2 regions of the Alkalibaculum bacchi genome follow, and region 1 is predicted to be linked to the other one. Evidence: riboswitches for the same ligand, from Rfam matches in the RefSeq annotation. Region 1 holds a riboswitch; the other holds the start of a gene.

What was found. Region 1 has a riboswitch for glycine ahead of DES36_RS07285 (alanine/glycine:cation symporter family protein). Riboswitches for the same ligand answer to the same signal wherever they lie in the genome.
Region 2: linked by a shared signal. The riboswitch ahead of DES36_RS01735 (ACT domain-containing protein) and the one ahead of DES36_RS07285 (alanine/glycine:cation symporter family protein) in region 1 are both predicted to bind glycine.

Annotation. Positions count from the first base shown of each region.
Region 1 covers NZ_QNRX01000008.1:20,604-36,318, reverse strand. Annotated here, with positions in the region: gene DES36_RS07315 (4Fe-4S double cluster binding domain-containing protein) at 1-550, opposite strand, end outside; gene rlmN (dual-specificity RNA methyltransferase RlmN) at 537-1,610, opposite strand; gene DES36_RS14790 (hypothetical protein) at 1,820-1,972, shown strand; gene DES36_RS07305 (ribonuclease Z) at 2,021-2,974, opposite strand; gene DES36_RS07300 (hypothetical protein) at 3,234-3,443, opposite strand; gene DES36_RS07295 (GNAT family N-acetyltransferase) at 3,799-4,053, shown strand; gene DES36_RS07290 (DUF8180 domain-containing protein) at 4,229-4,549, opposite strand; glycine riboswitch at 4,821-4,895, shown strand; glycine riboswitch at 4,899-4,981, shown strand; gene DES36_RS07285 (alanine/glycine:cation symporter family protein) at 5,088-6,482, shown strand; gene DES36_RS07280 (biotin transporter BioY) at 6,695-7,237, shown strand; gene DES36_RS07275 (GTP pyrophosphokinase) at 7,534-8,208, shown strand; gene DES36_RS07270 (uroporphyrinogen decarboxylase family protein) at 8,253-9,254, opposite strand; gene DES36_RS07265 (helix-turn-helix domain-containing protein) at 9,774-10,295, opposite strand; gene modA (molybdate ABC transporter substrate-binding protein) at 10,487-11,314, shown strand; gene modB (molybdate ABC transporter permease subunit) at 11,381-12,052, shown strand; gene DES36_RS07250 (ATP-binding cassette domain-containing protein) at 12,036-12,722, shown strand; gene DES36_RS07245 (shikimate kinase) at 12,923-13,438, opposite strand; gene aroE (shikimate dehydrogenase) at 13,435-14,253, opposite strand; gene DES36_RS07235 (chorismate mutase) at 14,296-14,577, opposite strand; gene aroC (chorismate synthase) at 14,565-15,665, opposite strand; gene aroA (3-phosphoshikimate 1-carboxyvinyltransferase) at 15,643-15,715, opposite strand, start outside.
Region 2 covers NZ_QNRX01000002.1:54,742-70,456, forward strand. Annotated here, with positions in the region: gene mtaB (tRNA (N(6)-L-threonylcarbamoyladenosine(37)-C(2))-methylthiotransferase MtaB) at 1-661, opposite strand, end outside; gene DES36_RS01725 (16S rRNA (uracil(1498)-N(3))-methyltransferase) at 940-1,671, opposite strand; gene prmA (50S ribosomal protein L11 methyltransferase) at 1,673-2,614, opposite strand; glycine riboswitch at 3,176-3,267, shown strand; gene DES36_RS01735 (ACT domain-containing protein) at 3,497-3,766, shown strand; gene DES36_RS01740 (PFL family protein) at 3,780-5,138, shown strand; gene DES36_RS01745 (regulatory protein RecX) at 5,461-6,267, opposite strand; gene DES36_RS01750 (pyrimidine-nucleoside phosphorylase) at 6,624-7,943, opposite strand; gene DES36_RS01755 (hypothetical protein) at 8,302-8,910, opposite strand; gene DES36_RS01760 (FAD-dependent oxidoreductase) at 9,166-10,443, opposite strand; gene DES36_RS01765 (sulfide/dihydroorotate dehydrogenase-like FAD/NAD-binding protein) at 10,440-11,423, opposite strand; gene DES36_RS01770 (histidine phosphatase family protein) at 11,701-12,291, opposite strand; gene cobS (adenosylcobinamide-GDP ribazoletransferase) at 12,314-13,045, opposite strand; gene cobU (bifunctional adenosylcobinamide kinase/adenosylcobinamide-phosphate guanylyltransferase) at 13,058-13,612, opposite strand; gene DES36_RS01785 (cobyric acid synthase) at 13,828-15,318, opposite strand; gene DES36_RS01790 (ABC transporter ATP-binding protein) at 15,315-15,715, opposite strand, start outside.

The sequences.
Region 1 (15,715 bases):
TCTCCATACCTTGGATCCAATTTTGTCCTTGAATAGCCATAGCAGGGCAGGAATTCACACAGATTTTACAATTACCACAAGAAGATTCTGTAACAGGAGTGCCTACTGGCAATTCCATATCTGTTAGTATGGTTCCTAATCGAACTCTGGGACCATATTGATGATGAATAAATAAGGCACTCTTGCCAATCCACCCCAGACCTGCAAGAGTTGCTGCAGTCTTATGAGGAAAGGCTCCATAATAAGATTTGTTGTGTAATGATTGAGATGCCGGGATAGGTATTGCACCAAACCCGCAATTTTGAAGAGCAATGGTCGTCTTTAACATCACTTCATTGAGATGATAATTTACACTGCGATAGTGAGAAAAATATGTATCTGTTGGCTCATCTATAATATCATCAATAATTCCATTGGATAACTGAACCACTAGAGAAATCGCATAATGATATCTTGACCAATTTGAGGGTACTACTTTCTCCACATCACTAAACCCCACGTGGCTTATTCCCAATTCTTTCATAAATTCTTTTAAATCATGACCGTTCATGTATATCACCTAATATTGTTTTTATTCTCAATTGTCCACAGGCAGCGTCTATATCTGTGCCATGTTCATGACGTATTTTACAATTAATATTGCTCTTTTTTAAGGTATCATAAAAAGACAATAGAGAAGAATGCTCACTTCTATTGTATTGGCTGCGTTCATCTACTGGATTATAAGGTATTAGATTCACGTAAATTTTATCTTTTATTTCGTTTAGCAATGAAGCCAATTCTAGAGCATCTTCTTTTTTATCATTTACTTCCTTTAGTAGGATATACTCAATAGTCACTCTGCGTTTTGTATTGCTAATATAATACTTGATCGAATCCATGAGCTTTTCTATTGAATATGTGGAGTTGATTTTCATAATTTTTGTTCTCATTTCATCATTAGGGGCGTGAAGAGATATGGCCAAGTTTACTGGCAAATTGATCTCTGCAAATTTACAGATTTTACTTGGAATGCCACTTGTAGAAACTGTAATACAGCGACCTGGAATAGCAAGACCTTTGTGGTCTAATATAATCTCTATAAAATTTATAATACTAGAAAAATTGTCAAAGGGCTCTCCTATACCCATGATTACTACATTGCTTACCATTTCATCTTGTTTCTTATTGTCTAGATAAAGCTGTACCCCCATAATCTGCTCTAGCATTTCACCACTAGAAAGATCTCGTTCTTTATTCAGTAAACCGCTTGCACAAAAACTACAACCCATATTACAACCTACTTGGGAAGTGACACAAACAGATATACCATACTCGTATTTCATCATAACCGTTTCAATTAAATGACCATCTTTTAATTGAAACAAAAATTTAATAGTTCCATCACTTGATTCCTGCTTTTCATATAAAGTTAAACATTGTATATAAAAATGTTCTTCGAGTAATTGCAAACACTCTTCTTTTAGATCTACCATATCCTTAAATTCAAAAACTCTCTTGCGATAAAGATAGTCCCAAATTTGAGATGCTCTGTATTTTGTATGACCTTTCTCTATGATCCAATAAGTTAATTCACTATATGTCAAATCGTATATATTTCTTTTATCCATCTTGTCCTCTTTCTTCGCTTATGAAAACTACTGTTGCTCTATCATAATATCATATTATCATAATATTATAAATATGACGCATATTGCCTCAGCTGATTCGCATATTATACAGGTTAAAAACCTAGCACAAAAATAATTAAAAGCTATCACCAATTTTAATGATTTAACGTACTATATATGGAAATTTAATATAATTAGGAGGTTGTAAAATGTCTTGCTTTTTTGATGAACTTGATTGTTCTACACTATTAATGTTCTTCTTATTGTTAATTGTATTATTTGATAACTGTGGTATTTGCGGAGATGATAATGAAACATTATTGTTCTTCTTCTTGTTGTTAGTAATCTTATTCACAAAATAACTAACACTAGAGAGAACATAAGAAAGCCATCTGTTACAGGTGGCTTTTCTAGTGTTTATAGCTTAACTTCTTTACAAAACCATCATAAGCAATTACAGTATTTTCAAAAACATCGTCAGCAAAACTTTTATAGATTTCTGCATTTTCTATGGCTGTGCTGAAATGTGTTAGAAGCAATTCTTTTACTTCTCCTGATTTTGCCAGTCCTGCTGCTTCTGAAAATGTCATATGTTTATTTTTTATTGCCTTTTTTAAATCAGCATCATCTCCATAAGTACCTTCACAAATAAATAATGTACTACCTTTAATAAAATCTGAAATTGCTTCAATAGGACGAGTGTCCGTTATATAGGAAATTTTTAATCCTTTTCTTTTATTCTCTAATACCATGTTTGGCTCATAAACTTTATTATCATAAGATACAGTCTGTCCCTTTTGTAGTGTTGACCAAAATTGTTTAGGTATATTAAGAGCTATGGCTTTTTCTGGGTTAAATTGAGCTTTTCTTATAATGTCAAATCTAAATCCCATGCAGGATGAAGAATGATCTAGTTCTAATATATTTAAAATGATTTCTGCTTCATTAACTATGGAATACTCTTCGACCACCAGTCTATGAGATGAATGAGTGATAGATAATGGATTTTTAGGATTTTCAATTATTATTAATTCAAAGGGTAGATATGCTATTGTACTAAGCAGCCCTTTCACTGCATCTCTAATTCCTATACACCCTATTATAGTTACAGGTAAAGTTCTGCCGCTATTTCCCATAGTTGATAATAAACCTGGTAAACCAAATATATGATCACCATGGAGATGAGTGATACATATTATATCGATATTCTTAAAACCTGTCTTGTTATTCCTCATAGCTACTTGAGTACCTTCACCACAGTCTAAAAGTATTTTTTTACCTTGGTAATGTATTAAGGTGGAAGATAAAAATCTATTTATCATAGGCATTCCTCCACCACATCCTAATATCTTCAATGTAATCATACGTTCACCTTCATCATTTTTTGTATTAATAAATTACTCAATACTCTTTTTTATTTCCCCATTTCATATTACTACTCATATCATATGATATGAGGTTAAATCGGAAAAATACTATGATAAATCAAAGCATAGACCCTAGCGTTCCAACTTCCTATCCCTTGCATATTTCTTTTGATCTGCTTTTTTAAATAAGTAATATTCACTTATTTAGTATGAATATAGAATCAGGACTTACTTTATATAGCAAGTCCTGGTTTTATTATTTATGCTTATTTTCTGCTTTTGCAATTTGTTTTTTATAGCTTTCAATTTCCTTATCAAACTCTGAAAATTGATCTGATACTTCATTGCTCCATAGATGCAACCCATCTTGATCAAATGTCATTTTTTTCTCAAGCTCAACGTCCTTAAGGTTTTCTTTTAGATCTAATAGTCTACGTTTTTCTGAATCTGAGTAATTGCTTTTCATATAATTGACCTCCATATAAAAATATTTTCTCGGTACTGTTCTTCTCTTAAATGAATTCAAAATAGGCAAATTTTATTTCTCAAAATATAAATTTCAAAATAAATTTATTCTTTACAAGTATTATTCTTTGCCTATTTAACCAAAGTAAACGATGTAAGTATAGGAAAACAAAACAATTATTGAATTTATCAAAAATTAAAATTAGCGTATTCGTATTTTGAGATTAGAATAATGAGGTGTAGATATGACATATAATACAAAGGACAGATTTTGTGAATATTCATAATTATATAGCTAAAACTAAGAATAGGTAGTTAGATTGTTGTATTCATAATTTGATAAAGGAGACAGATATATGGAAAAGTATACAATCAAACATTTGCAGAATCAAAATCGATTTATTATAACAAATGAAATGGGAATCGAAATTGGAAAATTAAAATACGATGTAAATAATACAGATAATTTTGTGATTTTATCTACTGTTATAACCCCCGACTACAGAGGACAATCTTTAGGTGAAAAATTAGTTCAAGAAGCTTTAGATTATGCAAAAGGAAATCACTTTTATGTGGAGTCGATATGTAGTTTTGCAGATAAATTTATTTAAGGGATGACCTCGTCATCCCTAGTTCTAAGTTTTACATTGTATGTTCTATGTAAAATCTCTAGGTCATGAATAATAATAGGTATGTTAGCTGTATTAAAATAAATACTTAATGGAAAAGTGTACTTTTATCATTAAAAAATGAGTAGTACAATACCTACTCATCTTCAGAAATCAGTTATTCTATTTTTTCTTTTGCTATTGCTAAAAATTCATTGGCCTTTTTTATGCATTCTACGGCTTCGCCAATAGCTTTACCTGTTTCTTCTTTCCCTATAGCTATTGCCTTTTGAGACCACTCGCTAAAATCTTTTGCATGATCTTCGTTGTGATCTACCCAATGACTTAGAAGTATTTTTAATTTCTTAAAATCAGCATCTACTGATTCGTGAGAATGAGTGTGATCATGTGAATGACCATGGCTGTGATCATGTGAGTGACTGTGTTCATGAGAATGAGTATGACCGTGCTCGTGTGAATGATCGTGATTGTGAACCATATTCTTTCCTCCTTCGTGTGATTTTACAGATATATTATATCATAAAATAATGCAGATTGCGCTCAATGCTTTTCCTATTATGGGCAAATACATGTCTCCAATACTTATATCTATTGTCATAAGATAGTAGAATTCTATCTAAATACCTAGTAAAGAATTTTTAATTATTCAAATCATTTATTTTAAGTATACTACATTAACTTGTTGAGGTTTTTTGTAAGAGGTGGTATAATTATCATCACATTTTGTATTACTGACAATTGAATTTCGGATGAAGATTATGGGAGAGAGATGTATCATCCGCCGAAGAAGTTACGCTTTCAGGCAAAAGGACCATAATTGGACGAACCTCTGGAGAGCCTCAATGTGAGCACCGAAGGAGCAAGCTGATTAAAAATTTAATCAGTGAAACTCTCAGGTAAAAGGACAGAGCTTAATCTTTTAAGTTATTGAATTTTGGGGCCAAATCACGTAGATTTGGTCCCTTTGTCTTTTAGAGGCCTTCTTTTACAATTCAATATTAAAAAGGAGGATAAAAATGGAAAATGCAACAAATGTATTGCAACAAATTAACTCTTTTGTATGGGGACCCCCTCTACTAATTTTATTAGTAGGTACTGGAATCTATCTGACCTTACGCTTGGGACTAATTCAGGTATTTAAACTGCCTTTAGCTTTGCGCTATCTGTTTTCCAAGGATCCTGATGACAAAGATGGACAAGGGGATGTGTCTAGCTTTGCAGCTTTATGTACTGCTCTCGCTGCCACAATAGGTACAGGTAATATCGTTGGAGTAGCTACTGCTATTAAAGTAGGTGGCCCTGGAGCACTATTTTGGATGTGGTTAGCTGGTTTCTTTGGCATGGCTACTAAGTATGCAGAGTGCTTATTATCTGTAAAGTATAGAGTCGTAGATGAAAACGGAGAAATGTCCGGTGGACCGATGTATTACATAGAGAGAGGCTTAGGTAATAAGTGGCTTGCAAAAGCATTTGCTTTTTTTGGCATAGGAGTTGCACTATTTGGTATCGGAACTTTTGCGCAGATTAATTCCATCACTGAAGCGGTTAATCTTACCTTTAATGTTCCTATATTAGCCACTGCAATAATCATCACCGTCCTCGTTGCACTGATTACTCTAGGGGGAATCAAAAGTATCTCTAAAGCAGCAGAGGTTATCGTACCTTTCATGACTGTATTTTACGTTGCTAGTTCAATACTGATTCTTGGTTTAAATATTGAAGCTCTTCCTTCAACAATTATTCTAGTTGTAAAAAGTGCCTTTACTCCTACAGCTGCAACAGGTGGATTTCTCGGTGCAAGTGTAATGCTTGCTATTCGAAGTGGAGTAGCACGAGGTGTTTTTTCCAATGAATCTGGACTCGGAAGCGCCCCCATTGCAACTGCTGCTGCAAAAACAAATTCTTGTGTAAAACAAGGGCTCATTTCTATGACAGGAACTTTTTTTGATACCATTATCGTATGTACCATGACAGGTTTAATCCTCATTATGACAGGGCAATGGCAAGGCGATTATGCAGGAGCTAGCATGACGAGTATGGCCTTTAAACAGGGTTTAGGTGGTTGGGGATCTTATATCGTCACCATCGGCCTAATCTTCTTTGCTTTTACGACGATATTAGGTTGGAACTACTATGGGGAAAGGTGTACAGAGTATTTATTTGGTGTAAAAGGGATTCAACCCTACCGATATATCTTTATTGTGTTAGTGTCTGTAGGGGCGTTTCTTAAATTAGATTTGATTTGGATTTTAGCAGATATCGTCAATGGACTAATGGCCTTACCAAATCTAATCGCTCTCATAGGTTTAAGACATGTTATAAATAATGAAACGAAGATTTACTTCCAGCAATCAAAAGAAAAAAGCAAAGCAAAGCTATCAAAAACAATATCTTCTGTAAATGAAATATAATTTATTATTTTAGGTAGGTGATTCGTCATCTACCTTTTTTAATAAGAATTAAAATGTAATAAACTCGTCTTATTCTTTATTTGATTGAACCTTGTATATGTACTTCTTGGTTCATTGATTGTAAACCAAGATTATTTTTTTGATTGACAATGGTTTTATAGTTTACTATAATGATATCATTCTATAAATAATACATATTTGAAAGGATCAATATGAAAAATCAAAAAACCACTACTCTTACTTTTATGGGTCTTATGACTGCAACGATGTGCATATTAGGGCCACTTTCTATGGCTATCCCCTTCTCCCCTGTACCCATTAGCTTTACAAATCTAGCCATATACTTTGCTGTAATCTTATTAGGATGTAAAAATAGTACCATTAGTACTTTAGTTTATCTATTAATGGGGCTCGTTGGTATACCTGTTTTTTCTGGTTTTACAGCCGGACCAGGAAAACTATTAGGTCCAACTGGGGGGTATCTCATTGGCTTTATTTTCATGGCTCTTATTGCAGGATACTTTGTAGACAGATTTAATGGAAAGATCTCTATGCAAATCCTTGGGCTAATTCTAGGCACTATGGCTACATATGCATTAGGCACCTTATGGTTAGCATATCAGGCAAATCTAACCTTTAAAGCTGCATTATTTGCTGGAGTAATCCCTTATGTTTTAGGCGATGGCATTAAATTAGGTATTGCTATTGCTTTAGGAAACCCAATAAAAGAGCGCCTGCATCGCATTAGTCGCTAGTCATTAGTCTTTAGTCACTAGCATTAGGGTATTCCTTTTGGGTCAAGATCTTTCGCTTCGCTCAAGATGACTTAAGCAGGAGCCAATGTTAAAAGTAGGATTTTCTATTGAATAAATATGTCATCAATTCACTAGGATTTCTCTTACCACTTCATCTAAGGTAGTTGCGGACGATACAATCAAGTTTCCATTACAGAGTAGCATCTTGTTTATTTTATCAAAATACAATATAATTTCTTATATAGAATTGATTTCAATACATTTTCTAATAAATAAACAAAAGGGGTACCTTTATAATGGAAATAAAACCAGTAGTAGCTATGGAGCAACTAAACACCATAGAAAAAGATTTAAAGCGATTTTTATTGTCCTATCGATTTGGACTTGAAGAGGTAATGACAAAAATCAATATTTTAAGACAAGATTTTCAATATATTCATGACTACAATCCTATTGAACATGTTAAATCTAGAGTAAAAAGCCCTGAGAGTATTTTGAAAAAAATAAACAGAAAAGATTTAGAGATTTCTAAAGCTTCTATAAAAGAGAATATTCGGGATATAGCAGGAATTCGCATTGTTTGTTCCTTTATATCAGATATTTATACAATAAGCGAAATGATTCAAAGCCAGAAAGATTTAAAGATTGTCGAGTGCAAAGACTATATAAAAAATCCTAAACCTAACGGATATCAGAGCCTTCACTTAATCTTGCAGATTCCCGTTTTTATGTCTGATGGAGTAGAAGAAGTTTATGTTGAAATTCAGATTCGCACCGTTGGAATGGATTTTTGGGCAAGTCTAGAACATAAAATCTTTTATAAGTACAATAAAGATATTCCCCAAAAGTTAATAGACGAACTTAGAGAAGCCGCCATTATTACAGCTCAACTAGAAAAAAGGATGGAAATTCTCAACAATGAAATTGAAAGAATTAAACAAATAAATAGTACGGACAATAAAAATAGATGATACTTCATTATAAGAAGTTCATCTATTTTTTTAATATATATTTTTTATTTGTTCAATCTATTGATTTCTTCCGTTATTGCCTCATATACTCCTAGGTATACACTGCCCGGTCCACCTTGTGTGATACAAGGAATAAAATAATGCTTTCCACATTCCTCTACAGCTTTTTGAACTTCAGCTGCAACGCCTTCTTTTGTCCAATCTTCTTTGTCAATCAAAGAGTTGTCTATATTCCCCATAAAAGAGATTTTTCCGCCATACTTTTTAATGAGTTCAGGGACATTATTATTTGAAATACACCCTTGCCAAATATCAATTCCCATTTCAATCATATGAGGTACTAAATTTGCTGCGTAGGAGTCGCTGTGATGTACAATCAGTTGTACTCCATTTGCTTTGTAGAAACCATAGATCTTTTTGTAAGCAGGAACGATAAATTCTTCAAACATATCTGGTGATAAGAATGAATTTTTAGAGCTGCCCCAATCATCATGATGGAAAATGCAATCAGGTTTGTAATATTTAACAATTTCTGCTGCATATCTCAATTCATATTCTGTGATGTAATCGATTAATGCATGCATTTCTTCAGGTTCTTCATAGAAGTTTAAAAGACAATCATCCATCCCCATTAAATGATGACACATTTCAAATACACCAGGTGCAACAAAAGCTGTAGCAAAAACTTCATTGCGGTCAATTGCTTCAACTGTTGGTAGGTATGGTTCCCATGCTTCTGGAGGAAGATCCGTCTTTGGAGCCTTGACAACATCTCTCCATTTTGTAATATCTTTGACTACTTTGTGTGCTTCATCGTGTACAGGAAAACCACCTGGATGACCTTCTGGCCATGCAAAAGTAATTCCCCAAGCATTTTTTTCAGGTTGTCCACCTGGCATAGGTGATTTCCCTTGAGCAGTAATAGGGTCACCCATAATCATACCGTAAATTGCATCTGTACACACAAAAGCTTCATATTGATTTACAATTCGATCAGGATTTCCTCCTGTGATCGTTTCCATAAGGTTTTGTCTTTTCGTTAACATATTTACCTCCTGATACTTATTATTTTTAAATTCAACATTAATTCATCCTTGATATTACCTGACCTGCATTGACTACACAACTAAAACAAAGTACTAGAACAGCTTTTCTAAATACATTGTTTTTTAGTTTCAAAGATGAATTTTATATAGTTATAATTATACGTTCTTTTTTTAATTTTGTCTATACTTAAATTTTACAATATCACCTCTTCATACTTTTTAAAAAAAGAGATATTTTATGTAGTGATACACATATACATTTTTATTGAAAATAAAAATGGTGATTGATTTTGCATAAAAATTATTTAAAGAAATCCAACATACAAAATCCAAAAGTGCCTTCGGCACTTTCGGCGATAGTCATTAATTCGTCCCTAGCATTAGGGTATTCCTTTTGGGTCAAAATCCATCGCTTGCGCTCACATGAATCGCATAGGAGCCAATGTCAAAAGTAGGACTTCTCTTTTACATAAAATAGGGAAGAACAAAGTTCTCCCCTATTTCGGATTTGAATGTGATCTATTTAAGCACTACAACAGACATGGCCTTAAATATGGCGTAAAATTCGTCTCCCTTTTTAATATCCATTTCGATCATAGATGCTTTTGTAATAAGTATACGAAGAGGTATTCCAATATTTAATAGAACTTTGACGCTTATGTCATCAACCTCTACGTCTTCTACAACACCTTTGTGCACATTTCTTGCGCTGCTTTTAAACGCTTCTTTACCTATGATAATATCCTCGGAGCGTATAGCTATTTTGACCTGACCTTCTAACTCAGTTGAAATAGAAATTTTCACTCCATTAGTAACAGCAAATTTTAAATTTCCTTCCGTAATAATTTCCCCGTCAAAAACATTTTCTGCTTTTCCAGTATTCATAAGGTATAGATCTAATTGGGTTTGAGATACGCGAATGCTCCTACCTATGTGATGAGCACTAATATCGCCTCTTTTTGTCATCTCATAAATTGTATATTTTGATAGCTTTAATTTATTGGCTAACTCCTCTGGAGTATATAATACTTCTTCTTGCATATGAAACCTCCTCGTTTCTTCTATCATAGATAATAATTGAGTCTACTCCTTTATTATACTACATTCTGATTAATTATCAATTGACATTTACAAGGGAGTGCACTATAATTTATTTTAAATGATTTAAATTTGTTTTAATTTGGTTTAGTTAGTTATACGAAATTATATCATAAGGAAAGAGGAGAAAACCAATGAAAAAATTCAGTATTATTTTAACACTTTTATTAGTTCTTACTTTATTCTTCGCTGGTTGTAATAGGACAGATACAGGTAACGATGCTAATAACGACATAAGCGAAAAACCAGTAGTAGAAGAATCAAATGAGAAAGGTGTTACCGTAAATATTTCAGCAGCAGCTAGTTTATCTGAAGCATTGACTGAAATTCAAACAGAATACGCTAAGGAAAACAATGACACTTTACAATTTAACTTTGCAGGTTCAGGATCCCTTCAAAAACAAATTCAAGAAGGTGCACCTTGTGATCTATTTGTTTCTGCATCTAAGGCACATATGGATGCATTAGAAGAAGCAGGCTTAATCGATACAGAGTCTCGGAAAGATATGCTTGGAAATACACTTACCCTTATTGCATCTGAAGAAAAGGCAGACGTAATCAAAGGAACAGATTCTTTGGCAAGCGCTCATGTAGAAAGTATTTCTATTGGAGAACCAGAAACAGTACCGGCCGGAAAATATGCACAACAAAGTTTTGAAAGCCTTGGGATTACAGATAAAATAAAAGACAAAATTGTCTTAGCAAAAGACGTAAAACAAGTTTTAGAATACGTAGAAACTGGTAATGTGGATTTTGGACTAGTATACAAATCAGATGCAATGTTACTTCAAACTGGTGAAATCGTTGCTGATATGCCAGCAGACAGCCATGATCCTATTGTATACCCGGTAGCATTAATTAAAGATGGAAAACAATTAGAAGCTGCAGCTGATTTCTATGAATTTTTACAAACAGATTACGCAAAAGGTGTATTTGAAAAATACGGTTTTGTAATATTATAGTCTGCGATATTCTATCATATAGTTATTTTACAATCATTACACATATACATAAGGAGCTTACATAACATGTTATCACCTATTATTCTTTCTTTAAAAATTGCATCCATTGCCACCGTTTTTTCCTTTGTATTGGGTATTTTTTTTGGCTATATCTTAAACAGAAAAAATATCCCTGGAAAAAACATTTGGGAGACTATACTCATACTTCCTATGATTTTACCGCCATCGGTAACAGGCTATCTTCTCTTAATTGCTTTTGGAAAAAGAGGAATAATAGGTGATTTTTTAATAGAACACTTTGGTATTCAAATTGTATTTACCTGGATCGGTGCAGTTATTTCAGCCTGTGTCGTTTCCCTTCCTCTTATGTACCAAAATGCAAAGTCTGCATTTATAAGCATTGATCCTATTTACGAAAAAGCAGCCGAAACCTTAGGCAGCAGCGAATGGAAAATCTTTAGGACAGTTACACTTCCTTTAGCTTGGCCAGGTATTATCAGCGGTGTGATTTTATCTTTTGCCCGAGCTATAGGCGAATTTGGTGCCACTCTTATGATTGCAGGAAATATACCTGGTAAGACCCAAACCATGCCAACAGCCATCTACTTTGCTGTAGAATCGGGAAATACAGATATAGCAAATTCTCTAGTACTAATCATGGTAGTATTTAGCTTTAGCGTAATCTTTGCATTAAATACGTGGTTAAAGAGAAAAAATTATATTGGAAAACAAGGGTGATGCACAAATGAATACCTATTTTAAAATCAAAAGCCAATTAGATCACTTTAGTGTGGATATAGAGTACGAATTCGAAAGTGGCGTCCTTGTCGTTCAAGGAGAGTCTGGTGCAGGGAAAACCACCCTTCTCAAATTTATCTCTGGACTGAAAAATCCAGAGGTCGGAAAAATCGCATTTGGCGAACAAATTGTATTTGATCACATAGACAAAATCAATATCCCTACAAGACACCGAAACATAGGCTATGTCTTTCAAAATTATGCATTATTTCCCAATATGACAGTAGCAGAAAATATTACATATGGTATTAAAAATATGATTGATTTTAAAGACAAAGCTAAAAGAGAAAAGTTGCTCTCTTACTGTGAATCCGTCATGAACACGTTCCATATTGATCACTTAAAGAAGAAATATCCTAGAAATATTTCTGGTGGAGAAAAACAGAGAGTAGCACTGTCTAGAGCCATTGTAACTAGACCTAAACTCTTACTACTAGATGAACCCTTTTCTGCTCTCGATGAAAAGACAAAAAAAATTGTGTACAAAGAATTTGAGCAATTTAAACAGAACTTTCATATTCCCACTATCTTGATTACCCATAGTTCTTTAGAATGTGAAATGTTTGCAGATCAAAAAATCGTCTTAGAAAATGGCAAGAGGGTTAATTAAAAAAAAGCGCCTGCAGCGCGTTAGTCGCTAGTCATTAGTCTTTAGTCATTAGCATTGCGGTATTCCTTTTGGGTCTAGATCTTTCGCTTACACTCAAGATGACTGGGTAGGAGTTAGAGTCAAAAGTAGGACTTTCCGAATTAAATATAAAAGGCTCTCTATTTATAAGTGAATTCTCATAAATAGAGGGCCTTTTCGTATTATTGATTATTTTCCACTTTGTATAACTGAACCTTCTCTATTATCAAGTCAGCAACCTTTTGTATCTCCCCTACATTGTTTATTTCTATATCACAATACCCTTTATATAGATGAATTCTTTCATTATATAATGAATATACTGCTTCTACTCCTTTTGATAGAAGAGGTCGCGTTCTTACATCAATATCACCCACAATATCATCTACAGGCCTGTTTATAAATACAATAACAGAATTCTTTTTAAGATTTGTGATGTTTTCTTTTCTTTTTACAATGCCCCCACCAGTTGCAATAATATGAGAATTCAATTCGCCCAATAAAATAGAATATTTGCTTTCCACATCTCTAAAGAAGGCTTCACTTATGTCAAACATCTCTTTTATGGTTTTTTCCTCATGGGATTCTATATAATCATCCATATCAATTACAGGTTTATTTAGCCTTTTAGCCATGATTTTACTTAAAGTGCTCTTTCCACAACCAGGCATGCCGATTAATACTATATTCTTGTTCATAGATATTCCTGCTTTAAAAACGCTAATATCTTTATTATTGTTTCATCTGATATCTCTACTTCATTCCATATTTCCTGTGATTTTATTGCTTGAGCAACTAACATATATAAACCATTTACACTTTTAAGACCAGCTTCTCTTGATTGCCTTATAAATACGGTCTCTGAAGGATTATAAATTAAATCTACAGCTTGTGAAAATCCCATTAAATACTTCTTATCTATAGGGGTAGCTTCTATATTAGGGAACATACCCACAGGGGTAGCGTTGATGATGGTTGAACAATTTTCAATTTTCTCAAACTCATCATAAGAAACGATTTCGTCCTCAGGAAATTTTTGTTTCGCAGTAGCCACATCTCTTGTAACAAATATTATTTGTTTGATTTCATTGTCTTTAAGGTACTCGGCAACTGCTTTTGATGCACCGCCAGTACCCAGTATTACAGCATTTTCTCCTGATATTTTTATATTTGCATTTTCTAGCATCATGCCAAATCCATAATAATCTGTATTGTAGCCTGTTGCCATTTTATCTCTACCTATGGCAACTACATTTATGGCTCCAATTTTTTCAGCTTCAGGGCTAAGTTTATCTAAATACTTGATAATGTCTGTCTTATAAGGTATGGTTACATTTATTCCATTATAGCCAAGAGCTTTTAATCCTGGAATTACATCTTTAAGATTTTCGTTATTAACCTGAAAAGTACCGTAATGACCGTTAATATTTATTTCTTCCATAATTTTGCTATTTATAATAGGAGAATATGTATGACCTAATTTTTCACCGATTAAACCAAATAATTTTTCCATTTCGTCCCCCTTATTCTCTTCTATGACCCCTTAAAACTCCATCTATATGTTTTTTATATACTCTTTTTGCATTTCTTTTGAGGCGTCCATTATTTGAATATATATTTTTTCTATGCTTTCAGCGTATTTTTCATTTTTTAAATAACCAATGCATTTTTCTATAACTTGTCTTTCCCTATCACTATCCAAAACGTCCATATTATCTTGAATTTTATATTTTGCCACATCTAATGCAATGGTAAGCCTTTTCTCAAGTAAAGACGTAATCTCTTTATCTATTTTATCTATTTCTTCTCTCGTCTTTGATAAATCTAATTTTTCCATACCTCACCTTCCCTTTCCAATATATTATCTAATAGAACCAGTGCTGCAGCTGCTTCGATAACAGGAAGAGCCCTTGGAACAATGCAAGGATCATGACGGCCTTCTATTTTAAGCTTAGTGTTTTTCATATCCAATATATTGACGGTATCTTGTTGTAGTGATATAGATGGCGTTGGTTTTATGGCTGTTCTAAAGACAATTGGCATGGAGTTTGATATACCTCCAAGGATGCCACCATTGCTATTTTGGGTACATATTATTTTCCCATTTTCTAAAGTGTATGGGTCATTTGTTTCCGAACCTTTGCACATTGCGATATCAAATCCTTCACCAAACTCTATCCCTTTTACTGCAGGAATGGAGAATACTATTTGGGCAATTTGACTTTCTAGAGAATGAAAAAACGGCTGACCTAACCCTGCTGGAACATTTATAATATATGTTTCAACGACTCCCCCTACAGAATCCCCACTGTTTTTCGCATATATAATCTCGTCTTCCATGGCATTGGAAATATCCTCTGAAAGCGTTGGAAATGCCATCTCTTTTAACTTTTTCAGCAATGTTTCATTTATATTAGAGTAATCGATTCTCACATCACTTGTTTTATGAATGCTCTTAATGCGACTTCCAATGACAATATTTTTTTCTTGAAGCATTTGCATAGCTATTGCTCCAGCAAACATAAGAGGGGCTGTAATCCTCCCTGAAAAGTGTCCCCCTCCTCTGTAATCGTTAAAGCCAAGATATTTTACTTTTGCAGGGTAATCGCTATGGGAAGGTCTTAAAGTATCTTTTAGTATAGAATAATCTTTTGATCTTATATTATTATTATAAATAACTCCGCAAAGTGGAGCTCCTGTTGTTTTTCCTTCGAATATACCGCTTAATATTTTGACTTCATCATCTTCTTTTCGCGGCGTTGCAAGGGAGCTGTTTCCAGGAGCACGCCTTGCCATCTGCTGTCTTATATAATTCATATCTAGCTCTATTCCAGCTGGAAGGGAGTCTATAACGATGCCAATCCCCTCCCCGTGGGATTCACCAAACAAACTCAGTTTAATTCTATTCCCCCATGTGGAGCCCACAAATCTTCCCTCCTAACTTTACGTAATCCTCCCAAAACCCTGGATAGGAT
Region 2 (15,715 bases), on a different contig from region 1:
TCTTATTTAAACCTTTTAGCACATCAATTAAAGTAACACCCTCTAATTCTCTACCATAAGAAGATACATTAATACCCGTTATGACGATTTCTTTATAACCTTGTCCTGCTATTTGCCTGCCTTCTTCAAGAATATTCTCTATACTCCTGCTCCTTACTGGACCTCTGGCATAAGGAATAATACAATAAGAGCAAAAATTATTGCAACCCTCTTGAACTTTTATAAAGGCTCTCCCATGATCTTTTACCTTAGATATTTTTAATTCTTCATATTCTTTTGTCTTCATAATATCTTGTACAATATCTATATTGTGACCAGATACCTTTTTTTCTTCTACTAATTGGACAATTCGATTTCGATCTTGATTGCCTATAATAATATTGACTTCTGGAATCTTTTTTAGATCTTCAGGAGATGTTTGAGCATAACAACCTGTTACAGCTACTATAGCTTGAGGACTTACTCTCTTTGCCTTTCGTATCATCTGACGAGACTTTCTATCACCTACATTTGTTACTGTACAAGTGTTAATGATATAAACATCTGCTTGTTCCTCAAAACTCACTATTTCATAACCTGCTTTTTCAAATAATTCCATCATCGATTCAGTATCATAGGTATTTACTTTACAACCTAATGTATGAAAAGCGGCGGTTTTCATCTATATAAATTCTCCTTTTCTCTTAAATGCGTGGAATGCTGAAAGCGGAAAGCTGAAATTTAGCCACCAGTGGTGGCTGTTTTGAAAGATTCTTCGCTTTGCTCAGAATGACTAGGGTATTAGGTAGGGCTGGTGCTGTGAGACTTTAATTGCCAATGCTCATTCTCTTGGCTCTAGCTTATTCTCTTAGCTCTAGCTCCTTCTTTGTCATTCTGAGGCTTTAGCCGAAGAATCTTTAGTTTTTAAGTTTTTGCTGACCACCTGACCACCTAACCACCTTATAATTCAAAATGATAAACTAGCATAGAAAGTGCAGCCATGCCGGCTGTTTCCGTTCGAAGTATTCTTTTCCCTAAGGAAATGGATTTTGCTTTAAGTTCTTTTAAATACTGAGCTTCTTTTTCGGATATGCCGCCTTCTGGTCCGATTAATACGCCTATTTTCTGTACTTTATTATGTGCCTCTAAAATTTTTTTTAAATTGCTATCATCTTCATTTTCATAAGCTATAAGATTCAAATCATTTTTTTCAAATTCTTTATCTATATTTTTTAGCTTTACAACAGGCTTTATTATGGGAATAATGCCTCTCTTAGACTGCTTTGCTGCCTCTTCTGAAATTTTTTGCCATCGTTCGATTTTCTTATTAGCCTTTTTATCCATTTCTACAATCGTCCGCTCCATAATCACTGGCACAATATTTGTCACACCTAATTCAACTGTCTTCTGTACAATTAAATCCATTTTTGTAGCTTTAGGAAGACCTTGGTATAAGGTTATTTTAACTGGCATTTCAGAAGAATTTGTAGTTTTTTCTATGATTTCTAATAAGACTTGATTTTTGTCTATTTCTTGTACTGTGGCTATATATTCTAAACCCTTTCCATTGCTCAGCTCTACCTTTTCGCCTATTTTCACGCGCAAAGACTTGGTCATATGTTCATGATTTTCACCACTAATATATACTTGCTCGTCTACAATTTGATGATCTTCTATAAAAAAACGATGCATTTTATCCCTTATATTGAGCCATTATTGCCGCCCATTCTCCCATTCGTTGAACTTCAATTATTTCAAAACCATTACTTAGAAGACTATCTACTACTAATTCTACTTTACTTAGTATGATACCTGAAGAAATGAAGATTCCATTTTCCTTTAAACAAGGCTTTATTTGATCTGCTAATTTTACAATGACTTCCGCTAGAATATTGGCTACTATTACATCTGCTTTTTCATCTACTACGTCTAGAAGATCACCTTGACGAACATCGATAATTTTATCTAAACGATTGTGAATTGCATTTTCCTTAGCTACCTGTACTGCTAGAGAATCTACGTCTACTCCTATTACCTTTTTGCAATTGAGATTTGCTGCAGCCAAAGATAATATTCCTGATCCACAGCCTATATCAAAGACTATATCTCCTTCTTTTACGTGTTTTTCTAAATTGATGATACAAAGTTGAGTTGTCTCATGTAAACCTGATCCAAAGGCCATACCAGGATCCATTTCTATAATCAGATCACCTTCCTGCGATATATAGGGCTCCCAACTTGGTTTTATGATAAAATGTTGTCCTATTAAAGTAGGTTTGTAATATTGTTTCCACGAATTTTCCCAATCATCTTGATCCACTTCTGTAATTGTAGTTTCTACATTTCCCGTATTCAAACCAAAAGAAGGCAATTGATCAATCCTTTTTTTAATCTGAGCAATTGCTTCCTTTACATTTTCCGTTTCATTTATATACCCTTTAATTATAGAAACCTCTGGATCCATGTTTATTAAATCATCATCTATATAATCCCATAGTACTTCTTTGTTCTTTAATATAGATAAATTGTTTGGTGACTCTATTACTACTCCATCTGCACCAGCTTCATAAAGAATATTAGATATTGCTTCTTCTGACTCTGGAGTAGACTTTATCTTTATTTCCGTCCAAATCATTGTAATTCCTCCTAGAAAATACTATTGGTATATTATATATAAAGGAATTTCTTTGGTCAAGTGATAAGGTGGTATGAGGTGGTCAGGTGGTAAGCAAAACCAAAAAACAAAAATCAAAACCTTAAAAGACATAAAGTGAAATGGTTGGACGGTTGGATGAGAAAACCTTAATCAGCGGAATGCTGAAAGCGGAAAGCAGAACTTTTAAGTTGAAATGTTGGTATGTTGTAAAATTGGAAAAAGTAATTAGTTGGCTATGAAAGTATACTGGCCTTCAGACGAGATAAAGTTGGGAACGGTGCCTCACCGTTGCAACGTAACTGTTATCACAGTACTGATAACTTGTAGCTGTCCTTTTGACGCGTGAGGTATGACCCAAAAAACTGAACGCTGACGGCTGGTTGCTGATGGCTGATTTATCTGCTTTCCACGATAGGGTTTACAAATTCAGAAAATGAATTTACATTTTCTTCGTCCAATGCTATAGTTATAAATATAATTCATTATTCTACAAATAACTACATACTAGCTGGGTGAAATTAACGGGTAACTTTCGTTAATGGACAGGACTCTGGAGAGACTTCTAAAAGCACCGAAGGGGATAAAGCCATATTATGGTTAAAACTCTCAGGTAAAAGGACAGAGACAAAAGTATATTTTAACTTAAAATTTAAATTTACTTTTTCTTTGAGACTTCGGTCTCATTTTCTTTTTGGCTGAAAGCGGAAAGTATCTCATATTTATTAGCCCATCGCGGTCAGAGTTCCGCTTTCAGCATTCAGCTTTCAGCATATTAACAAGTTATCACTAAGTTTCTAACTTATGAGAAATACAGAAAGCTAGTAGACGTCAACTAGCGAAAATTCATGGAGGTGCTTTCATATGAAAGGTGTTATTACAGTTATCGGGAAAGATAAGGTAGGAATTATTTACAATGTTACAAAGGTACTAGCAGAGAAAAAGGTCAATGTAGAGGATATTAGCCAAACGGTTATGCAGAATTATTTTACTATGATGATGATGGTCAATCTTTCAAATATGGATTGTGATTTTAAAGAATTAAAGGATTCTTTAGAGGCATTAGGAGAAGAAATTGGATTGTCTATAAAAGTACAGCTAGAAGACTTATTCAAGTCCATGCATAATATTTAAGGAGGGTAATTTAGTGAGCTTTTACAGTAATATTTTTGAAACACTTCGAATGATAGAAGAAGAAAATTTAGATATACGAACGACTACCATGGGGATTTCTTTGTTAGATTGTATCGATTCTAGTGGTGAGCGCGCTAGACAAAAGATTTACGACAAAATAACGAATTATGCTAAAAACCTCGTTAAAGTTGGCAATGAAATTGAAACAGAGTTTGGTATTCCAATTATTAACAAAAGAATCTCTGTTACACCAATAGCTCTTATCGCAGCTGCTAGTGATGACAAAAATTACACTGCTTTTGCCAAAACCTTGGACAAGGCTGCTGAAGAAGTAGGTGTAAATTTTATTGGTGGATTTTCCGCATTAGTTCAAAAGGGCTTTGCAAAAGGCGATGAAATTCTCATTCATTCTATACCTGAAGCTCTAAGTGAAACAGAGAGAGTCTGCTCCTCTGTTAATTTAGCTAGTTCAAAAGCGGGTATCAATATGGACGCAGTAAAGCTTATGGGTAAAATCATAAAGGACACTGCCTATTTCACAAAAGATCGAGATTCTATTGGTTGTGCAAAGCTCGTCGTATTTTCTAATGCTGTAGACGACAATCCTTTTATGGCTGGAGCTTATCATGGTGTAGGAGAACCAGAGGTCGTCATCAATGTGGGCGTCAGTGGACCAGGTGTAGTAAAATCTGCATTAGAAAAAGATAAAGGTGCTCCACTAGATATCGTAGCTGAGAATATAAAAAAGACTGCCTTTAAAATTACTAGGGCAGGTCAAATCGTTGGAAAAGAAGTTTCTTCTAGACTTGGAGTTCCCTTTGGCATATTAGACTTGTCCTTAGCTCCAACTCCAGAAATTGGAGACAGTGTTGCAAGAATTTTAGAAGAGATAGGTTTAGAAGCTTGTGGCACCCATGGCACAACTGCATGCCTTGCAATGCTTAATGATGCAGTGAAAAAAGGTGGAATTATGGCCTCTTCTTCTGTTGGCGGACTAAGTGGAGCATTCATTCCAGTCAGCGAAGACGAAGGAATGATTCAAGCTGTTTTAAATGGAGCATTAACTTTTGACAAATTAGAGGCCATGACAAGTGTATGTTCTGTAGGATTAGATATGATTGCAATCCCTGGAGACACTCCGGAATCGACAATTTCCGCTATTATTGCGGATGAAGCAGCAATTGGTATGATTAACCACAAGACAACAGCAGTTCGCCTCGTTCCTGTACACGGTAAAACCGTTGGAGACACAGTGGAATTCGGTGGACTTTTAGGCTATGCACCTATTATGGCTGTTCATAAATTTAGTTCAGAAGACTTTATCAATAGGGGTGGCAGAATACCTGCTCCGATTCATAGTTTTAAGAATTAAACAAGGTGGTCAGGTGGTCAAATATGCGACTTACGTCGCAATGAATAATTAATAATGAATAATGAACAATGAAATGCACATGAGAGATTTACCCAAAAGTGACATATTTGTACTGCTCAATGTTCAGTGTTCATTTTTCAATATTCATTTTAGCTTTTAATCCTCTTTAAGTAGTTATCTTAGGTCCGCTTCGCGGACCTTTCTTTAAGTGCCGAAAGCACCATTGTTTGACCCAAAAGGAATGCTCAAATCTGATGGCTGATTACTGGACCGCTGATAGCACGGTTTTTTCCGCTTTCGGCCTTCCACTTTCTGCATATTATTAATCATATAAATCTACAGAACTAAGGTATTTTTTAATCACATCTACATCATATCCTTTGCGATACAAAGCTTCCATGGTTTTTTGTCGAACTTCTCGGTCACTTAGATTCTTTCTTTTGTACTTTTCTATGTACTTGTTCCCCAATTTTTCGAGTCGATCCATAAATACTTGGTCGAATTCTGTTTCCCGGGAAATAATCTTGTTACTTACTGTCCTTATATCTTCTGATTGATAGCCTTTTTGTAGAAAATATTGGCTGATTTTTGCCACCTTGTCCCGATAAGGCAGTTGATTGTATTTATCAGTAGCTTTTTCCATTTGTTTTTCTAAGTGATATATCTCTAAATCGTGTGGATAGCATGATTGCAATTGTGCAATAACTGATTCTTCTTCTAAACCCTTTTTTATGAGATAATACTTAATTTTGTTCTTAGATTGTCCTTCATTAATTTTACCTTTTATATATGTTTTAATGTATTGAGCATCGTTGACAAACTTGTAATCCTTTAGTTTGTCTAGAGTTATTTGAATTGTATTTTCATCAAAATCTTTGCCTAAAAGATAATTTTCTACCTCTTGTTCTGTTCTCATTCGAAAACCCAAATATTTTATTGCTAAATTATAAGATTTTTTTAAATTTGCCTGTTTTTGAATTTCTATAAGTTCTTTTTTATCTATTTCCTTTCCTACAGACAAGTGATGTAAAAAGATGAGTTCATCATTTACAGAACACAAAAATTCTCCATCAACAAAGAGATTATAAAATGTTCCATTCTTTTGTGGCTTTAGTTCTGTTATTTTCATTGCGAATACACCTTTCTTAGAAAGCGCTTCGCGCTTTCGTTCTACGTTTTAAGTTCTATGTTCTAAGTAAAAGCAAATATAATTTGCAATCAGCGTTCAGCTTTTAGTATTTTAGCTACCATTGGTAGCTGAATAATTTTAAGTTTTGACCATCAACTTTCTAAATCAAAATAATATTTTACAATAGATAAATCTTACTAAGGTCAAGCTCTAAGGTCTAAGATCCTTCGCTTGCGCTCACGATGACTACATAAGAACACTACTGCCTTAGTACTGGCGGATGGTCCCTGGACGCTGGTAGCTTTACTTCGAGTACGTACGTTTCCCCTTTAGTTGCTTACAATAATCTTAGACCTTTACTTTACATTACTTTTATCGTATATGCCATAAATAAGCTTTCTTTCTTCTATTGGTGTATCAGAGTACTGATAACATGTTTTTAGTTTTTCTATTGTTTGTTTTCCTCTTTCTTCATCATTGGCGTAAATTGTAGCAATAGCTTCACCTTTGTTTACTTGTTCGCCAACTTTTTTGTTTAAGTAAATCCCAACACCTAAATCGATTTTGCTTTCTTTATTTTCTCTCCCAGCGCCCAATAGTAAAGCACATGAGCCAACTTTTTCTGCTTCTATATGAGCGATGTACTGAGTATTATCTGAAATAAACTTTATTTCGTATTTTCCCTTAGGCAATGTTTCAGGATGAAGTACTTGTTCTTCTTTTCCCCCTTGTGCTTTAACAAGCTCTACGAACTTTCTAAAAGCTTCTCTGCTCTTGATTTTCTCTTTAATAAGATTTCTAGCTTCTTCACGTGTTACATTAAGTCCTGCTAATAGTAGAAGTTCTGAGCCTAATACAAGACACAATTCTACTAGATCCTCTGGACCTCCACCTTGTAGGACTTCAATAGCCTCTTTGACTTCTATGGCATTTCCCACAGTCCTACCTAAAGGCTGTTCCATATCAGATATGATTGCTACTACGTCCTTGCTCATATTTGTGCCAATATCGATCATTATCTTTCCTAATTCTACAGCATCTTCTTCTGACTTCATAAAAGCGCCATTCCCCATCTTAACATCTAAGAGAATTCCCTGTGCTCCTGAGGCTAATTTTTTACTCATTACACTACTAGCAATAAGGGATAGATTATCTACAGTTGCTGTTACATCCCTTAATGCATATATTTTCTTATCTGCTGGTGCTAAATCACCTGTTTGACCTGATATGGCTACGCCTATTTTATTTACTTGTTGGATGAAATCTTCTTCTGACATTTGAGTATTAAATCCTTCTATAGACTCTAATTTGTCAATTGTGCCTCCTGTATGGCCTAGTCCTCTACCTGCCATCTTAGCCATGGGTATACCACAAGAAGCGATTAATGGTGCTAAAATCAAAGTAGTTTTGTCCCCTACTCCTCCTGTACTATGTTTGTCCACAACTACCCCTTCTATTTGAGATAAATCCAAAACATCTCCTGAGTTCATCATCGCTTTAGTCAAATCAACTGTTTCTCTACGGGACATCTTTTTTAAAAATATAGCCATTAATAGAGCAGATGCTTGATAGTCGGGTATGGTTCCCTTGGTGTACTCTTTTACAAAATAATTGATTTCTTCCGTTGAAAGCTCTCCCCCTTCTCGTTTCTTCAGAATAATATCATACATCCTCATAATAATACCTCCACTGTATAAAGTATGCGAACTAATTTTTTTAGCGTTTCATCTCGTTGCGAATCTTTTTTGAATGGGCTGAAAGCAGAAAGCTGAAAAATAAGCCACCAGCAACCAGCTGGTAGCGATCAGTGTTTTGGGTCATACCTTATGGGTCAAAAATACAGCTAATGACTTTTTCCAATTTTGAGCCCTTTTGATTCTAAGTGGCGACAAGCTAGTTTCTACAGATTTTTCGTCGCTACGATCCTCAGAATGACAAGCAAAGGGCTGCAATGAAGTGTAAAGTTAATCCTGCATTTTGCATTTTGAATTCTATATCACCTACAAAGTTCCGCTGTCAGCTTTCCGCGCTCTACTAAATCAACTCTTCAAATCGATTTTCTGCTTCTCCCTTTGTCCAAATCACTTCCTTTTTGCCAAAGGAATAGATTAAAATATTGTGTTCCAAATCTATTTTCCAGTGATTTGCGCTCTCGTCGTAATAGCCCTCTAATAGAATCAACTCGATTACTCGATTATTATTTTCAAAATACTCTTTATAGGTTTCCATCAAATCTCCATCAAGGTATTTTGCATAATCTATAGCCATTGCTTTTAAAACCCATTCGTACCTTATATATGTTTTAATTAATAACCTAGTCAAATATTTTTCATTTATAAATAAATAATCTTTTTTCTTAGAAGGTGTATAATCCTCAACTAATAAACTGTAATTCTCTTCTTTTATCCATTGGAATTGTCCTTTTTCAATTGCTGGCGCAATAAGAGATATAAAATCTTCATCTGAAAGCATTCGTAGATACATATCGATTTCCGTATCCTTTAATTGTCCTTGACGATCTGCTGCCTTTATAATATCTGAAAAATTATTACGATTTAAACTTATTAGATTTGGTGACTCTTCTTTAAAACGAAATAATAGGTCGACAGTTGCATTTTCTAATATATCCGTTATATCTACCATAGCAATACCCCCTAATTTAGTTTTAAGTAGTAAATTCTAAGTTAAAGTATTTGTTTAGATGGTTTTATATACAACTTAGAACTTAAAACTTAGATCTTATTTATATCATTATAAAGTTTATATATAAAATATTCAAAAAAATAAAAACAATAAGGTACCCAAAGGCGACCTTACTATTTTTATTATAATATTTAATAAATGTTTTATGCACATGGTGTTCGCTATAGTGATAATTCTATAAAATAATATCTTATGCTACACTAATCTTTGAGCAAAAATATTTTCTAAATTTGATTTCTTCACTCTACTGCTAATCTCTTCACTATTAATGCTATATAAGCCTAATTCCTTCATTCTATTAAAATAACCCGCACCTGCAAATGTATATCTCTTTCTTTTTCCTTCAACAGTGTTCGTCATTTCACTTTCATAAGCTAGTAAATCTCCAATTGCTATGCTTCTTGGTAAGATAAGAAGAGGCATTCCAAGATGCCATCTGACTGCATTGTGACCTGCAAGAGATCCTGTACATATGGCTTCCGTGTGACCGACAAACAAACCTGATTTTTCACCTGCACAGAAAAGATTATTTAATCCAGCTACTTTCATATTATTTTCTCTGGGCGCTACAGAAAGATAACGGATAGAGTTTCCTTTTCCGCCTGCATATGGATCCATATACTGTGCTTTTTCTAAGCCTTTAATTTTTCGAAGTTTTTCAAGAGGATAATAGGAAGTCATCAGTTTAGCATGACCTGTATCTAATAAAACCACGTTTTCAGCAAATTCTTTTAATGCGTATTGCTGACATACCTTTTGGTTCAATTTATCCAAGTTTATATCTTCTGGTGGAACCTTTAGAACAACCACTCCTGTCTCATCTAATTGTCTTATAATTTCTGGTGATAAAGTTTCTTTTCCAAGCTTACAAGATCCGCTAAAAGCGCCATAAATATCTTCTTCTCTTTCCCCTTGTAAATCAGGGACTCCAGCTCTTGAACTAATACTTACTCTAGGGCCAAATGCAGGGCACCTGAGAACACACATAGAACAGCCATTTCCATACCTAAGACAATTGCCCATAGGTCCAGTAGAGCCTGTAGTTTCTATAAATACATCTCCAGAGACAAAACTTCCATCGTATAAGACAATTCCTACGATATGATCTTCTTCTTTTTTTACATCAATAACTCTAGTTTTAAGGAAAATTTTGATGCCCATGTTTTCCACATATTTTTTTACCATAGGCTCTATAATATTTATATCATATAACCAAGCGTGTTCGTGACCTGGAAAATCGATGTTTTTATGTCTTGTAGCTTTATCTGTTATAGAGATCAAATCTCCTGCACCTAATGCAATCAATTCTTCTGCTGCGGTATACCTTCCGTTATTTCTCATAATACCGCCAATATTACCTAAACCTAGGACTAAATCTGTCTTTTCATAAATTTCTACATCTGCACCTGCTTTTTTTGCCGTTATTGCAGCTGCCAAGCCAGACCATCCACCACCTATTATTACAACTTTCATATATTTCTTCTCCCTTCAAAAATATATTCTGGGTCTGTTTGTAATTTGCATAATCTTTTTACTACGTGTCCTTCGAATCTTGTGGTGCACGCTCCACAGACCCCTTGACCGCAGCACATTTTTGCATTATTACAGCAAGATGTTTTCGTTCTCCCATTAATATTTTTTAATATCTGTAGAATCAATATATCTGGCCCAGAAATATGAATATGCCCTACCTTATGATTTCCAATAAAATCTTCTAGTTTTTCCCCAAAACCCTGGGTTAAATCACCTTTATAAAGAGTTTCTATCTCTAATACATTACAAGGATATTTACGCAAAAAATCTTTGATAAATACATCTTCGTATTTTCCCTTGTCTATTACGAGGGATATATTATTGTTTTGTCTGTAGAGTTTTTTGAGTACTGGAATCATTGGAGCCAATCCAATAGCCCGAGCTACTAAAAGGACATTTTTGTTTTTACAAGTTCCTACATTCTTTAAACCTAAAACCCCATTCCAAAATGGACCCTTTACTAGTAATGTATCTCCTTCTTCTTTCTCATAAATTTTTTTTGTCTTAATTCCCTCAATCTCAATAATCATAAGAAGCCTATTCTTTTGAATATCACTCTCTACGATGGATATAGGAACATCAAAGTATTCTGTAGTTTCTGGTGTCCTTAAGAACGCATAGCTACCAGGAGAACACAGTTGTTTGCACAATTGGTGATTTGTTTCAATCACAAATTCTACTAAGCCCTTTTCTATTTCCCTTTTCTGAACAATTACACCTTTATACGTTTCTCGCTCCGCTTTAGACTCATTGTTATTCCAAATGAGTTCCTGATAAATACAAGTCCCCTTCCAATTCTTGCAATCACAAAATTCTTTTCCTTGTAATTGTGAACAAAGGATACATTCATTGGTTTCCGCCAAATGACAAGGACAATAGGGTGTCCCTGCGTCAATACAGTCAATCATCTCATAATTCATATATGTACCTCCTGTAACAACTTAATATTAATATATAAATTTATGTGGTTAAGTGTTACAAAAATCAGCGATTAGTCACTAGCACCAGTCACCAGTCCTCTAGGGTCAAGTCTCATGGGTCAAAACTTCACCCCCCCTGTAGATAAAAACAACTTAATAGTAGCTAATTCTAAGTGTAAGACTTTTCTCTTAAAGGACTTTACGGCTACTATTAGTAGCTGGTGGCTGGTGGCTGATCGCTGGCAAAATAAAAAGAGCGCGAAATTTCGCGCTCTTTTTATTTTGCCGCACTTGTCAAAGTCTTTAGCATGCCATAACCCTCTGTATAAGAAATCTCTACAATTCCTGCTAGGGGTACGTGAAAATGCCAGCGGTCAAGAACCTGTAAGTCTAAAAGATGAGTCATGATGCTTTGTACCGTACCTCCGTGACATACAATCATACATGAACCTTCTTCTTCTTTTATGGTATCGATAAAAGAGATTACTTTATTGTGAAAGGATTGAAGGCTATCTCCTTTTGGGATGTGATAATTTAAGTAGTCTTTTTGCCAATCGTCCCAATGTTCCTTATACTCCTTAAGAATGTCCTGGAAATGATAACCTTCAAATATTCCAAAGTTCATCTCCGACAGTTCACTAATTACTTTTACATCTGTTAAAGTATCTTCTCCAACTTTTTTTGCTATCTTTAATGCCCGAGAAATAGGACTTGAATAAATCTGATCCACTTTATATTCTTTTAAAGCATCCGTTAGTTGAACAAATTGTTCTTTTCCTCTTTCTGTATACTCTACTTCTGTAATACCTACAAATTTATTTTCGTAATTTCCAGTAGTTTCTACGTGGCGAACTAAGATAAATTCCATTACAATTCCTCCTTACCACTTATTAACCGACGAAATACCATGTGAGATAAGATACAAAAAGAAAGACAATTTGATTTAACTCGATCATCATGCCTACGGTATCCCCTGTCATTCCGCCTAATTTATTCTTAAAGTACTTTATAAAATAAGCACTCATGAGCATACACAGGGCAAATGGAATAAGATAAAAGAAATCAAATAATAAGATGATTATTGTCGAGAAAATAAGACCAAAAACTCTCTCCTTCCTACCCATTCGCTCCATAAATCCTTTACCTAAGCTATTGCCTTTTCTTGCAGACTCACTAAAAGATGCAGAAAAAAGGGCTCCTGTCCTTCCAATTATGGGGGCAATGATAATAGCATATCCGTCCACAAATTGATAAGAAATAAAATAGCCTAATACTAAAAGCAATAGTCCAATTGCACCAAATGCTCCCACCCGACTATCCTTCATAATTTCTAAAGTTTCTTCCCTACTCCGGTTACTGAGTACTCCGTCTAATGTATCCATAAATCCATCAATATGAAGCCCGCCAGTAAGCCATATGTACAAAAATACCAGCAGAAAGGCGCTAACTTGCCCTTCTACGTCTTTTAATAGATACCATAAAGCATATAAAACAAGACCTATTACCAGACCTACTACAGGTAGAAACTTCATAGAGGAATAAAAATCTTCTTCACTAACTTCCGATTTAATTTGTATTGGTAGCCTAGTATAAAAACTTAAGGCTATAAAGAATTTTCTCACAAGATCATCACCTTATTTAATCTTCATCTGTAGTCCACTGACGATAAAATATACATCATCGGCCCTAGATGCAATATACTGATTGATTCTTCCAACTATATCTCTATAGTAACTACCCATTTTGTAAGCAGGTACTAAACCCATGCCCAATTCATTTGTTACGATGATCATGTCTTTCTCATGAGATAAATCCAAGAGTTTTTTTACCTCTTCAATGATTTCTTTTTCTAATACATCTACTTCTTCTACTTCACATGTATCAAAATCTAAGCCAGAGTAAAACATGAGATTGTTGATCATAACTGTAACACAATCTACTAATAGTATATCTGCTTCTTGATAATCTTGTAGCTCAACGACCTCATTGAAATTGCGATATTTTTCAATAGTAGCCCATTCTTTTGGTCTTTGGGCCCTATGTTTTTTTATTCGGCTCTTCATACCATCGTCAAAAGGTATAGAAGTTGCAATATAGGCAATTTGTTTATTGCTCTCTTTAGCGATTCTTTCTGCATAAGTGCTCTTACCGCTACGAGCACCTCCAGTAATAAATGTAATACGTCCCATATATGTGCTCCTTTCGCAAATATGCGACTTATGTCGCAATGAATAGTGAACAATGAACGATGAATAATGAACAATTCAAAAGGCAACAGGAGTCGCATATTTGTACTGTTCAATGTTCAATTTTCATTATTCATTAAAGATCTTCCCGTTCAACTAAAAAATTTTAGCCTTCAACTGATTCAAACCTATATAATTATAACTCAATCAAGTATTACTCAAAACTCACTCATAATCTCCAAAATCTTCTCAACATCCAAATGCTCTTTTATAATCTTTCCTAATTCTACGTATTGGGTTTCTTTGAATTCTTCGAAGGATAGTGTTTGGTCTTTTGTTTCGATTCCCTTTTGTCTACGGATATTGTCTAAGAGAAATTTTCTGAATTTATCGTTATCGAAAATACCGTGCAAATAAGTTCCTAGTACATTTTCTTCTTGGTTAATCGCCCCATCCATGTGACCTTCTTGCAAATGTACAAAATGTTGATGGCTTTCGTTAAACTTCGTAACACCCATGTGAATTTCATAGCCTTTTACATCTGCTTTTAGTTTTTCTCCCATAAAAGAGATATCAATGGTTCCTTCTACTTGCACTGTTCTTTTTTTATTAGAAATTATGGTGCTTGTATTTAATAAGCCAAGACCATTTGTCTTGAGGACGGAGGATTCATTATTACCTTCATCTATGATTCCACTTCCTAGAATTTGATAACCACCACATATTCCAATAATCGGTTTACTTTTTTTATGATGCTCTAAAATCTTTTTCGTCATGCCTGTATTATTTAAATAAACCATATCTTCAATGGTATTTTTACTGCCCGGTATGATCAGTAAATCAATGTCTTTAAAATCCAATGCAGATTTTATATACTTGACTTCTACATCTTCATCCATTTCAAAAGGCGTAAAATCTGTAAAGTTTGAAATATGGGGCAATCGGAGAACTCCTACTACGATATCTTTTTTCGCCTGATAAGATAATCTAAGGGAAACGCTATCCTCATCATCAATATGTAGTGTAAAATAAGGAATAACCCCAAGACAAGGGATATTTATTTTATCCTCTAACATCTTGATTCCAGGCTCTAGAAGTTTTACATCTCCTCTAAATTTGTTAATAACAAAGCCTTTCATTCTCGCTTGTTCTTCTTTTTCTAGCAGCATATATGTGCCATATATAGAGGCAAAAACACCACCTCGATCAATATCTCCAATGAGAACAACTGGAGAATCTACCATTTCTGCCATTCCCATATTGACTAAATCGTTTTCTCGTAAATTGATTTCAGCTGTACTTCCTGCACCTTCAATTACAATAGCATCATATTCTTCTGCTAATTTATCATAAGCCTCTTTGATGATATTCTTAAACTTGGGCTTATTCTTATGATATTCTGTTGCCGTCATATTTTGATATACCTCTCCCATGACGATTACTTGGGACCCAACATCTGAAGATGGTTTTAATAGAATTGGATTCATTTCTACCATAGGCTCAATTCTTGCTGCTTCTGCCTGTACTACTTGAGCTCTGCCCATTTCTTTTCCATCTTTTGTTATAAAGGAATTAAGAGCCATATTCTGAGATTTAAAAGGTGCTACATGATAGCCCATATCTTTCAGTACTCTACATACGCCAGCTGTTAAAATGCTCTTTCCTACTGATGAACCCGTGCCTTGAAACATAATATTCTTTTTTTTCATCTTTTACTCTCCAAATTAAAATTACTTAAGAATTTTTCATAATGGTCTATAACATAAAAATTATTCTTTTTCTTTAGTTCATCTATAATTTTTGTTGCCTTACCCTCTGTATAATCATACTGCCCATTTTTCTCTATAAAATAAATAGGTTTATCTACATCTTTTAAAATTTCTAAGTTAATTAGATTACCGTTTCCATAAGGCATATTGCTGACGAGAACATAATCGGCCTGATGTAGCATTTCTAAATTTAATTGTCCTTGTTCTTTCGTCATTGCAGAAAAAGGTGGGGCGTCTACTACAGGAATATTTAATATTCTGCACATCTCCCAGTCGCTATCCCCTTTATTAAGTATGCCTGCAGATAAGATCATTCCGAGAGAATTAAATCTTTCTA